One region of the Thiohalobacter thiocyanaticus genome, then DNA from elsewhere that is predicted to be linked to it. Evidence: riboswitches for the same ligand, from Rfam matches in the RefSeq annotation. Region 1 holds a riboswitch; each other region holds the start of a gene.
What was found. Region 1 has a riboswitch for cobalamin ahead of CFK21_RS13550 (TonB-dependent receptor domain-containing protein). Riboswitches for the same ligand answer to the same signal wherever they lie in the genome.

Region 1 (3,205 bases):
GCACCTGATCCGGCTGCTGGGCATCCGCGACCATCGCTTCCTCATTCCCGCCGCGGCGCTGGCCGGCGGCAGTCTGCTGGTGCTGGCCGACACCCTCGGCCGTACCCTGCTCGCGCCCCAGCAGCTGCCGGTGGGCGTGGTCACCGCCTTTCTCGGCGTGCCGCTGTTCCTGTACCTGCTCACCCGCCAGGCGCGGGCCACGGAGCCGGCATGAGCCTGCTGCGCGCCGAACAGCTCGGCATCAATATCGGTCCGCGGCGCCTGGTCGCGGGCCTGGACCTGGCGGTGGAACCGGGTCAGTGCTGGGCCATCCTCGGCCCCAACGGCTCGGGCAAGACCACCCTGCTGCACTGCCTGGCGCGACTGCGCCAGCCGGAGACCGGCCGCATCCTCATCGACGAACAGCCGCTCGAATCCTTTGCGCGCAAGCCCCTGGCCCGGCGCCTGGGCCTGATGCCGCAGGACAATCACGACCCCTTTCCCCTGCAGCTGCGCGAGGCCGCCCTGCTGGGACGCTATCCGCATCTGGGCGGCTGGCAGTGGGAGGGGCGCGAGGAAGTGGCGCGGGTCGATCAGATCCTGGGGGAGCTCGAGTTGCTGGCGCTGGCCGAACGCAACATCCAGACCCTGTCCGGCGGCGAGCGCCGGCGCCTGGCCTTCGCCACCCTGCTGGTGCAGGACCCGGCCCTGCTGCTGCTGGACGAGCCGACCAACCACCTCGACCTGCGCCGCCAGCTCGATGTACTGCAGCGCGTGCGCCGGAGCCTGGACCACAGCGACAAGGCCGCCCTACTGGTGCTGCACGATGTGAATCTGGCCGCCCGTTTCTGCAATCACGTCCTGATGCTGATGCCGGACGGCACCTGCCTGCAGGGCCCGGTCGACGAGCTGCTCAATACCGGGAACCTCAGCCGGCTCTATGCCTGGCCGATGCAGTCGGTCGCAGCGGATGGTGGCCGGTTCTGGTTTCCGCAACTCTGATCAAACGGTCGGCAGCGACAAGAAGGGGGGGATGTATTCGCGTTCAATCGCAGCCAGTACGACATAATTCCGCGCAGCCCATGTTCATCCCCGTCTATCCGAACAAACGTTGCCACCAGCGGCGGCGATTGCCGGGCAGGGGCATGTCCGCTTCGAGATCCGCGGGCTTGAGCTTGGACAGGATCCAGCCGGGCTTGGGGGATTGTCGGAGAAGCCGCAGCTCACACCCAGGTTGTTGGGATCGAAGATCTTCACATAGGTGGGCTGATCGAAGGAATCGGTGTAGACAATGCCGCAGTAGTCCTCTTCATGCTCACGGCGCAGCAGTACGTCCACTTCATCGATGAAACGGGCCAACTGTTCTGCCGTGGCTGAGGTCCCGGGCGGCGTCTCACCGACGGCATAGATGTACCAGCCGCCATCGGCATCGTCGCGCAGCCGCTGCCAGAGCTCATCCAGCTGGGGCCAGCGCAGCACGCCGTAGAAGCTGCCCCGAAAGGCGGCAAGAAAGGGATTCTGTGAAACCGCGGGTGCATTCCGGCTCATGCCCGAACTCCTAACATACCGATTGGTATGCCAGTCTACCCCGGCCGACGAACAGGTCAAGCCGGCCGTGTCAACTTGACCGGCCATCGGCCGCCGCGTAAAGTTCCGGCCACTTGAAATGCCTCGGGTGCCGCGCCTTCACAGCGCGGTGAAACGGGAAGCCGGCGCGAATCCCCTGGATTCAATTCCGGCGCTGCCCCCGCAACGGTAGGCGAGTCAAGACCTGTCACAGTGCCACTGCGTACGCGTGGGAAGGCGACAGGTCAGGGAAGCATACTTCCTGCTCGCGAGCCCGGAGACCGGCCCGAGGTATCCCAGGTGGCACTGCGGAGGGTGGTGCCCGCGTGGCATCCACCTCTCCCACGCAACACCTTTCCCTTGCCATGCACTCACAATAATCATCCGCACGCGGACGGGCGTGCGTTGGGAGAAATCGATGTTCAGAAACACGCTCGCGGCCGCAATCACGGCCGCTTCCGGATTCATCTCGCCTGCCGCGCCCGCGGCCGACTCGGAAGAAATGGCCCAGGTCATCGTTACCGCAACCCGGACGGCACAGACCGCCGATCAGAGCCTGGCCTCGGTCACGGTCATCGATCGGGACGAAATCGAGCGCAGCCAGGCCAGGTCCACGGTGGAACTGCTGCGCGCGAAGGCCGGCATTCACATCAGTACCAGCGGTGGCATAGGCAAGACCGATTCCGTCTTCATCCGCGGCACCAATTCCGATCATGTGCTGGTACTGATCGACGGTGTGCGTGCCGCCTCTGCCACCCTCGGCACCTTCAACTGGGGCAATCTGCGTCCGGACCAGATCGAGCGCATCGAGGTCGTGCGCGGCCCCCGCGCCAGTCTGTACGGTTCCGATGCCGTGGGCGGCGTAATCCAGATCTTCACCCGCCGGAACGAGGGACCGACCGCGCGCATCGGCTACGGCGGCGACGATACCCGCGAGATCGAGGCCGGCATCGGCGGCGGCAAGCGCTGGCGCTACAGCCTGCAGGCCGGCGCCCTGGACACCGACGGGATCCGCACCCTCGACCAGGCCAGCGAGAAGCACGGCTACGACAACCTGCATGCTGCGCTTGGACTGGACGGTGAACTGATGCCGGGGCTGGCGATGCGTTTCAACCTGACCCATGCCCACGGCACCAATGAACTCGACCCCGCCACCGGCGACATCGATTACAGGAACCAGGCCGCCAGCCTGAAGCTGGAACACATGACGACTGCGGTATGGAGCCAGTCCCTGACCCTGGGCTATGCCCTGGATGAAACGGATTCCGCCAGCCCGACCTCGCCGGCCGTGATTCAGACCAAACGCCGCAGTGCGAGCTGGCAGAACGATCTCACGGTATTCAACGGTCTGTTCACCGCCGGTATCGACTACTGGGTGGACGAGGCAAGCAAGGACCGCAACGGCGTCATCGACGAGAACATCTACAACAGTGCCGGCTTCGTCCAGCATCAGTTCAGCGCCCTGGCGAGCGACTGGACCCTGGGCCTGCGCTACGATCACCACAGCGAGTTCGGCAACGAGACCACGGGCAATATCGCCTGGGGACACGACCTCCCGACCGGCACCCGCGTGATCGCCTCCTACGGCACGGCGTTCAAGGCCCCGACGGTCAACGGCCTGTTCTGGCCACGCAGTGTGGACAGCTTCTTCGGCACCACC
Region 2 (3,205 bases), 590 kb from region 1:
CGCCGGCGATAGCGCAGGCCGGCCTCCGCCTGCCAGCCGGACTGGGGCGCGAGCTCGGGGGCGGACAGGGCCAGTTCGTCGATGTTGGGATTGCGGAAGCTGCGGGCATAGTTGAGATAGGCGGCAAGGCTGTCGGTGGGCAGCCAGCTCAGGCCGATCTCGCCGGCGTTATTGTGCCAGGTGGTGGTTTCATCCAGCGTGTTCTGCCACTGCGCACCCGCCGGAATGAAAAAGGGAAAGGTGCCGGTATAGAGCTGTACCAGCCTTTCATCCAGCCGCTCGACCCGGAAGCGATCGAGGCGATAGCCGGCACTGAGCAGCCAGGCATCGGCCGGCGCGGCGTCGATAATGATGTGGGCGGCCGCCTCCTCAATGTCTCCGGCGGTGCGCTTACTCTGGTCCGGTACATCGGTGCCGTTCTCGCGCCGGACATAGTCGCTGAAAAAGCCGGTCGCGCCCCAGGCGATGTCCAGCGGCAGCCCGGCCGCTGTGACGGCGACGGTATGCTCGAGGCCGACATGCTGTGAGCGTTCGGAAATCTCGCCCTGCTGATCCTCGATGCTGAGTAGCGGGGTGTAGCCCAGCACATAGGGGTTGTCCCGGTCGCGCACATTGGCGTGCAGGGTGAGGCGCCCGTAGCGGTTCAGGTCGGCGCCCAGCCGTGCCTGATAGCGATGATCGGTGGTTTCGCTGAAGTCGTTCGGCGAGTTGGAGCCTTCGCGGCCCTCCCGTGTCTGGAACGCCGTCTGGCTCACCGGCCCGGGAAAACCGAACCGGTCGTCGTGGTAGCTCGCGCGCAGATCAAGCTCCAGCGCCGGCAGTGGATACAGATTCAGCCGCAGCGCGGCATCGCGTTCGCGGCTGGCGCTGTTGACCCGGTGGCCGTCGCTGTCGGCATGCGCCAGGCTCAGGCGTGCGCGGGCATGGCGTCCGCCCACACTGATATCCGCCGTGGTCGCGTCACTGTCAAATGAACCCCGGGTATATTCAGCATGACCCTGCACTCCGGCCTGCGGCTGGCCGGTGATGATATTGACCACACCGCCGACCGCACCGTCGCCATAGCGCACCCCGTTGGCGCCGCGCAGGATTTCGATACGCTCGATCTGCGACAGCGGAATGCTCGACAGATCCGCACCCGACAGATCGGGCGCATTCAGACGGAAGCCGTCAACCTGGAAAATGACATTGCTGACACTGGTCTCGCCCATGCCGCGGATGTCGATATTGGAATACTTGTTGCCGCCGAAAAAGCTGCGCAGATTGACATTGGCCTCGCGCGACAGCAGTTCGGCCAGATCGGTGGTGGTGGCATTGTCAAGGTCGCGCGCCGTGATGACCGAAACGCTGCGCGGCGTGGCCAGTACAGGTGTATCCGGGGAGGCCGCAGTGACCACGATATCGTCCAGTTCGAACGGCTCGTCCGCGCTGACGGACAGCACCGTCAGGCCGAGACAGAACGCACCGAGTCGGGCCAGGACCGATGCATCATGGACGCTGCATAGTAGTGGAATTATCGACCGCCCGGCATGCCGGGGTCGTCCGGGATTACACATTTGGCCCTCCGCCAGTACACGCATACACGCGCCGCGGAGGACAAATCGGGAGAAAGGCGAAACGCCAGTGCGATTGGCGGGTAGCCTGCCCCTGGCGATACCCTCCGTAGCGCCGAGTGCCGCCGCCTCCGTCATGCGGATGCAGCGTAGTAGGCAGGCCGGTCTCCGGACTTATGGGTAGAGCCGTACGGCTCGACGCTTCGCCTTCCCATGCTTGCGCACAGTGGCCTGGATGAAGCGCCTTGACCCAATTACCGTTGCGGGGGCAGTGCCGGTTTCTCACCGGCTTCCCGTTTCACTGGCAACACTGAACAGCTTGCCAGCACCTGTCTACGGTGTGCACACCTTAGTCATGAATCTGCATGAAGTCAAATCGGGATGGCGTAAAGGACGGGGCAACGCGCATGCACACGCCGCGGTTGCGGCGGCACCGATGGCTGTCCACCCCGGCGCGGCCGGGGGGCTGTCAGGCGGCCTGTCGTTCGCCTGCGGTGCAGCGACGTTCGTTGCAGCGACGCTCGGCATGCGGCCAGGTCTTGCTGCGCCAGTTCAGCGCGCGGCGTTCGTTGTTGGCAATGCGCTTGCAGAACTCGCGCAACTCCAGCGGCTGACCGTTGAGCTTGATCTTGTTGCTGCGCCCCAGCAACCGGTTGGCCGCGGCCGGGGTGCGCACCTGCAGCACAGCATAGCGCTGCACTCCGCCGTGACGGCCGGGCTTGCGGATAATGCGCAGGCGGTGAGCATCCTCATGCCCCAGGCGCAGAGCATCGGCGAGCCGCGCCGTGGTGGCCGACTGGGGCAGATTACCGATGAATAGCATCATGGCTTTCTCCTGAAACCAGGGCCTGTGTTGTTCTTCGACATCCCTGGTAGAGAAAGATTCCTGTCGGGGCTCTGCGGCAGGGCCCATGCTGCCGCCCGCGGGCCTGATGTTGGCCAGGCATCACATTGATCGCCTTCCCGGTTTGATTGTAGGGCCTTTTTCCCGTCCCCGCCAGTCAGTCGCTGCCCGCCAGGTGGCGATCCTTGAGCCGGGCATAATGCCGCGCAGAGTATTCCAGAAACAGGGTTTCCTGTTCGGTCAGCTCCCGCACCGCTTTGGCCGGTCGGCCTACCCACAGCCAGCCCCCGTCCAGCACCTTGCCGGGTGGAACCAGGCTGCCTGCCCCCAGCATGGCCCCGGTCTGGACACGCGCCCCGTCCATGATCATGGAACCCATTCCAATCAGACAGTTATCTTCGATTGTACAGCCGTGCAGCACCACCATGTGGCCCACTGTGACGGCGTGACCGATCTCCAGTGGATGCCCGCCGGGCGCGAACTCGCTGTCGTGGGTGACATGAAGAACAGAGCCATCTTGAATATTGGTGCTGGCCCCTATTTTAATGTGATGAATATCGCCGCGGGCCACCACGTTGGGCCAGAGCGAACTGTCCGCCCCGATCTCCACCTGACCGATGACCAGCGCGGTGGGATCGACGTAGGCGGAGCCATCGATGACAGGGGTGTGGGTCTCGAATGTGCGGATGGGCATGGGTGGGGCAATCCTTCGTAGGCTGTGCTGGCAGACAGTCTATGCAAGCAGGGGGAGTAATGCGACACCCGGCCATCCCGGGGTACTTCGATGCCGGTGCGGTTGCATTGGAGT
Region 3 (3,205 bases), 1.5 Mb from region 1:
CATCGAGGCATAGGGGATGTCGAGCTGATACAGGGCATCCTGAAACCCCATCAGGCCGAGCCCGACCGGGCGGTGGCGCAGATTGGCGCGTCGCGCCTGCGGGACCGAGTAGTAGTTGTAGTCGATGACGTTGTCGAGCATGCGCATGGCGGTGCCGATGGTGCGTTCGAGCTTGTCCGGATCCAGGCCGTCGGCGCCGACGTGGCGCGCGAGGTTGATGGAGCCGAGATTGCATACCGCGATCTCGTCATCCGAGGTGTTCAGTGTGATCTCGGTGCACAGGTTGGAGGAATGCACGACGCCGACATGCTGCTGCGGCGAGCGCAGGTTGCAGGGGTCCTTGAAGGTCATCCACGGATGACCGGTCTCGAACAGCATGGACAGCATCTTGCGCCACAATTCCACAGCTTGGACCCGGCGCGAGACACGGATCTCGCCGCGCGCGGCCTTCGCTTCGTATTCCGTGTAGCGCTGTTCGAATTCCCGGCCGGTGAGATCGTGCAGATCGGTCACCTCGTCGGGTGAGAAAAGCGTCCACTCGGCCGCCTCGGCCACCCGTTTCATGAACAGGTCGGGGATCCAGTTGGCGGTATTCATGTCATGGGTGCGGCGGCGCTCGTCGCCGGTGTTCTTGCGCAGTTCCAGGAAATCCTCGATGTCGATGTGCCAGGTCTCCAGATAGGCGCATACGGCCCCCTTGCGCTTGCCGCCCTGGTTGACCGCCACCGCGGTGTCGTTGGCGACTTTCAGGAATGGCACCACGCCCTGGCTCTTGCCGTTGGTGCCCTTGATGTGGGCATCCATGCCGCGCACCCGCGTCCAGTCGTTGCCCAGACCGCCGGCGAACTTGGACAGCAGTGCATTGTCGCGGATGCCGGAATAGATACCGTCGAGGTTGTCGGGAAGGGTGGTGAGATAGCAGGAGGAGAGCTGCGGGCGCAGGGTGCCGGAGTTGAACAGGGTCGGGGTGCTGCTCATGAAGTCGAAGCTGGAAAGCAGATCATAGAACTCGATCGCCCGCGCCTCGCGCTCGATCTCGTTGCTGGCCAGGCCCATGGCCACACGCATGAAAAACGCCTGCGGCAGTTCGAAGCGGGTCTTGTCATGGTGTATGAAGTAGCGGTCATAGAGGGTCTGCAGACCCAGATATGTGAACTGCAGATCGCGCTCGGGCTTGAGCGCGGCGCCGAGCCGATCCAGGTCGAAGCGGGTCAGTTCGCTGTCGAGCAGTTCCAGTTCCGCCCCGCGGTGGATGCAGGCCTTGAAGTAGTCGGGATAGCGCGTGGCCATTTCCGCCTGGGTGACCCGGGCGCTGCCGCCGCCTACAAAGCCCAGTGCCTCACGCCGCAGGTTGTCGAGCAGCAGGCGGGCGGCGACGTGGCTGTAGTCGGCTTCGCGATCGATCATCATGCGCCCGGCCATGACCAGTGCCTGGCCGACATCCCGCTCATGCATGCCGTCGAAGAGGTTGCGCCGGGCTTCCTGCAACACCGCGGCCGCGTCCACGTCCGTGAGCCCGGCGGTCGCCTCCTCGATCAGGGTTTCGATGTGGGCCAGGTCGAGCGGCCGGGTGCTGCCGTCATCGAGCGTAACCGTGAGTACGGCCTCGTCCTCGGCCGGCCGGCCCGCGCTCGCTGCGCGCCCGGCGGCGCGTCTTTCGGCCTGCTGATGGCGGTACAGGACATAGGCACGGGCGGTCTTGTGCTCGCTGGCGCGCATCAGCGCCAGTTCGACCTGATCCTGGATGTCCTCGATGTGGACGGTGCCGCTGCCCGGCACGCGTCCGAACAGCGCGTCGATGACCTGGTCGGTCAGTTGCTCGACGGTCTCGTGGACCCGGCTGGAGGCCGCGGCGGTGCCGCCTTCCACGGCCAGGAAGGCCTTGGTCATGGCAATGGCGATCTTGCTGCGGTCGAAGGCGGTGACCTTGCCATTGCGGCGGATGACGCGGTAGCCGGTTGGCGTCGGCGGTTCCGGTTCCGGCCGCCGGGCGGCCGCCGGCGTCGGCGATTCGGTTGCGGTGGTGGTTGTCAGCATGCTCTCCCCCTCTCTGCGTGGTGGCAGTGTGTCGATGACAGCGGGAGACGCGCGGGCGAGGCTGGCGGGCCGGGATCGGGAAATCTGGCGGCTCTGCCACCCTGAGGCCTTGGCGCGAGACCCGGGTGCATGGATTCGTGTGGAATCCACTCCGGCAGGTATTCGGGCTCGGGGGCTCGAACGGCGGTTGCCGTTCACCTGTGCCACGGCTTCCCATCCCGAAGGACAGTGCCTGTGCGTGCTGCACCTGTGGCGTCGTTCCCCCATACCGCTGCGCGACAGCCCCGGATTCTCACCGGGTTCCCTGTTGCCGCAACCACAATATCTAGTGGTCGCACCGGAGGTGAAGCCCAATATAGGAGATAATCGGGCGGGGTTCAAGCGGGTGGCGATCTATCTTTCGGCCGCCGTCGCCAGGGCGATGAAGTCTGCCAGCCAGGGTAGTTCGGCCTCGGTGGTCCGCACGGCCGCGTACATGCGCCCGCCCATGCCTTGCGGGCCCAGCGGCCGGGCCGCCAGGCGATCGGCTTCCAGAGCCGGGCGCAGGACCCAGTCGGGCAGCGCAGCCAGGCCGCGGCGGCTGGCCACCAACTGCAACAGGACGGCGGTCAGTTCGCATTGGCGGACCTGCGCCGGCGTCACACCGGCCGGATCGAGGAAGTGGGTGAAGATATCCAGCCGCTGCTGCGGGACGGGGTAGGTGATGAGTGCCTGGTCGGCCAGGTCCTGCGGGCGGATCCAGTCGCGTTCAACCAGCGGATGGTCGGTCGGCATGGCCAGGAGGGCGCGATAGTCGAACAACGGCTGGAACTCCAGCCTCGGCCGCTCGATGGGGTCGGAGGTGATGACCAGGTCGATGTCGCCATCGATCAGTGCGGGCAGGGCATCGAAGTGGTCCGGCGTGCGGATGTCGATCTCGACTTCCGGCCAGCGCTGGCGGAAGTCCTCCAGCAGTGGCAGCAGCCAGTCGAAGCAGGCATGGCATTCGATGGTGACATAGAGGCGGCCGACTCGGCCGGCAGCGATTCCCAGCAGACTGTGTTCGACCTGCTCCAGCGCCGGCAGGACTTCCTGCGCGAGCGCGAGCACACGTTCGCCGGCCGGAGTGAGGCGGATCGGCCGACTGCCGCGATGGAGCAGCGTCACCCCGTAGTGATCCTCCAGGGTG

Region 2: linked by a shared signal. The riboswitch ahead of CFK21_RS01285 (TonB-dependent receptor) and the one ahead of CFK21_RS13550 (TonB-dependent receptor domain-containing protein) in region 1 are both predicted to bind cobalamin.
Region 3: linked by a shared signal. The riboswitch ahead of CFK21_RS05575 (ribonucleoside-diphosphate reductase subunit alpha) and the one ahead of CFK21_RS13550 (TonB-dependent receptor domain-containing protein) in region 1 are both predicted to bind cobalamin.

Annotation. Positions count from the first base shown of each region.
Region 1 covers NZ_AP018052.1:2,920,833-2,924,037, forward strand. The annotation lists gene CFK21_RS13535 (FecCD family ABC transporter permease) at 1-214, shown strand, start outside; gene CFK21_RS13540 (ABC transporter ATP-binding protein) at 211-981, shown strand; partial or broken gene CFK21_RS13545 (hypothetical protein) at 1,076-1,527, opposite strand; cobalamin riboswitch at 1,636-1,849, shown strand; gene CFK21_RS13550 (TonB-dependent receptor domain-containing protein) at 1,964-3,205, shown strand, end outside.
Region 2 covers NZ_AP018052.1:276,595-279,799, reverse strand. The annotation lists gene CFK21_RS01285 (TonB-dependent receptor) at 1-1,442, opposite strand, end outside; cobalamin riboswitch at 1,696-1,901, opposite strand; gene CFK21_RS01280 (RNA recognition motif domain-containing protein) at 2,023-2,379, opposite strand; gene CFK21_RS01275 (gamma carbonic anhydrase family protein) at 2,555-3,091, opposite strand.
Region 3 covers NZ_AP018052.1:1,178,331-1,181,535, forward strand. The annotation lists gene CFK21_RS05575 (ribonucleoside-diphosphate reductase subunit alpha) at 1-2,034, opposite strand, end outside; cobalamin riboswitch at 2,174-2,394, opposite strand; gene CFK21_RS05580 (LysR family transcriptional regulator) at 2,431-3,205, opposite strand, start outside.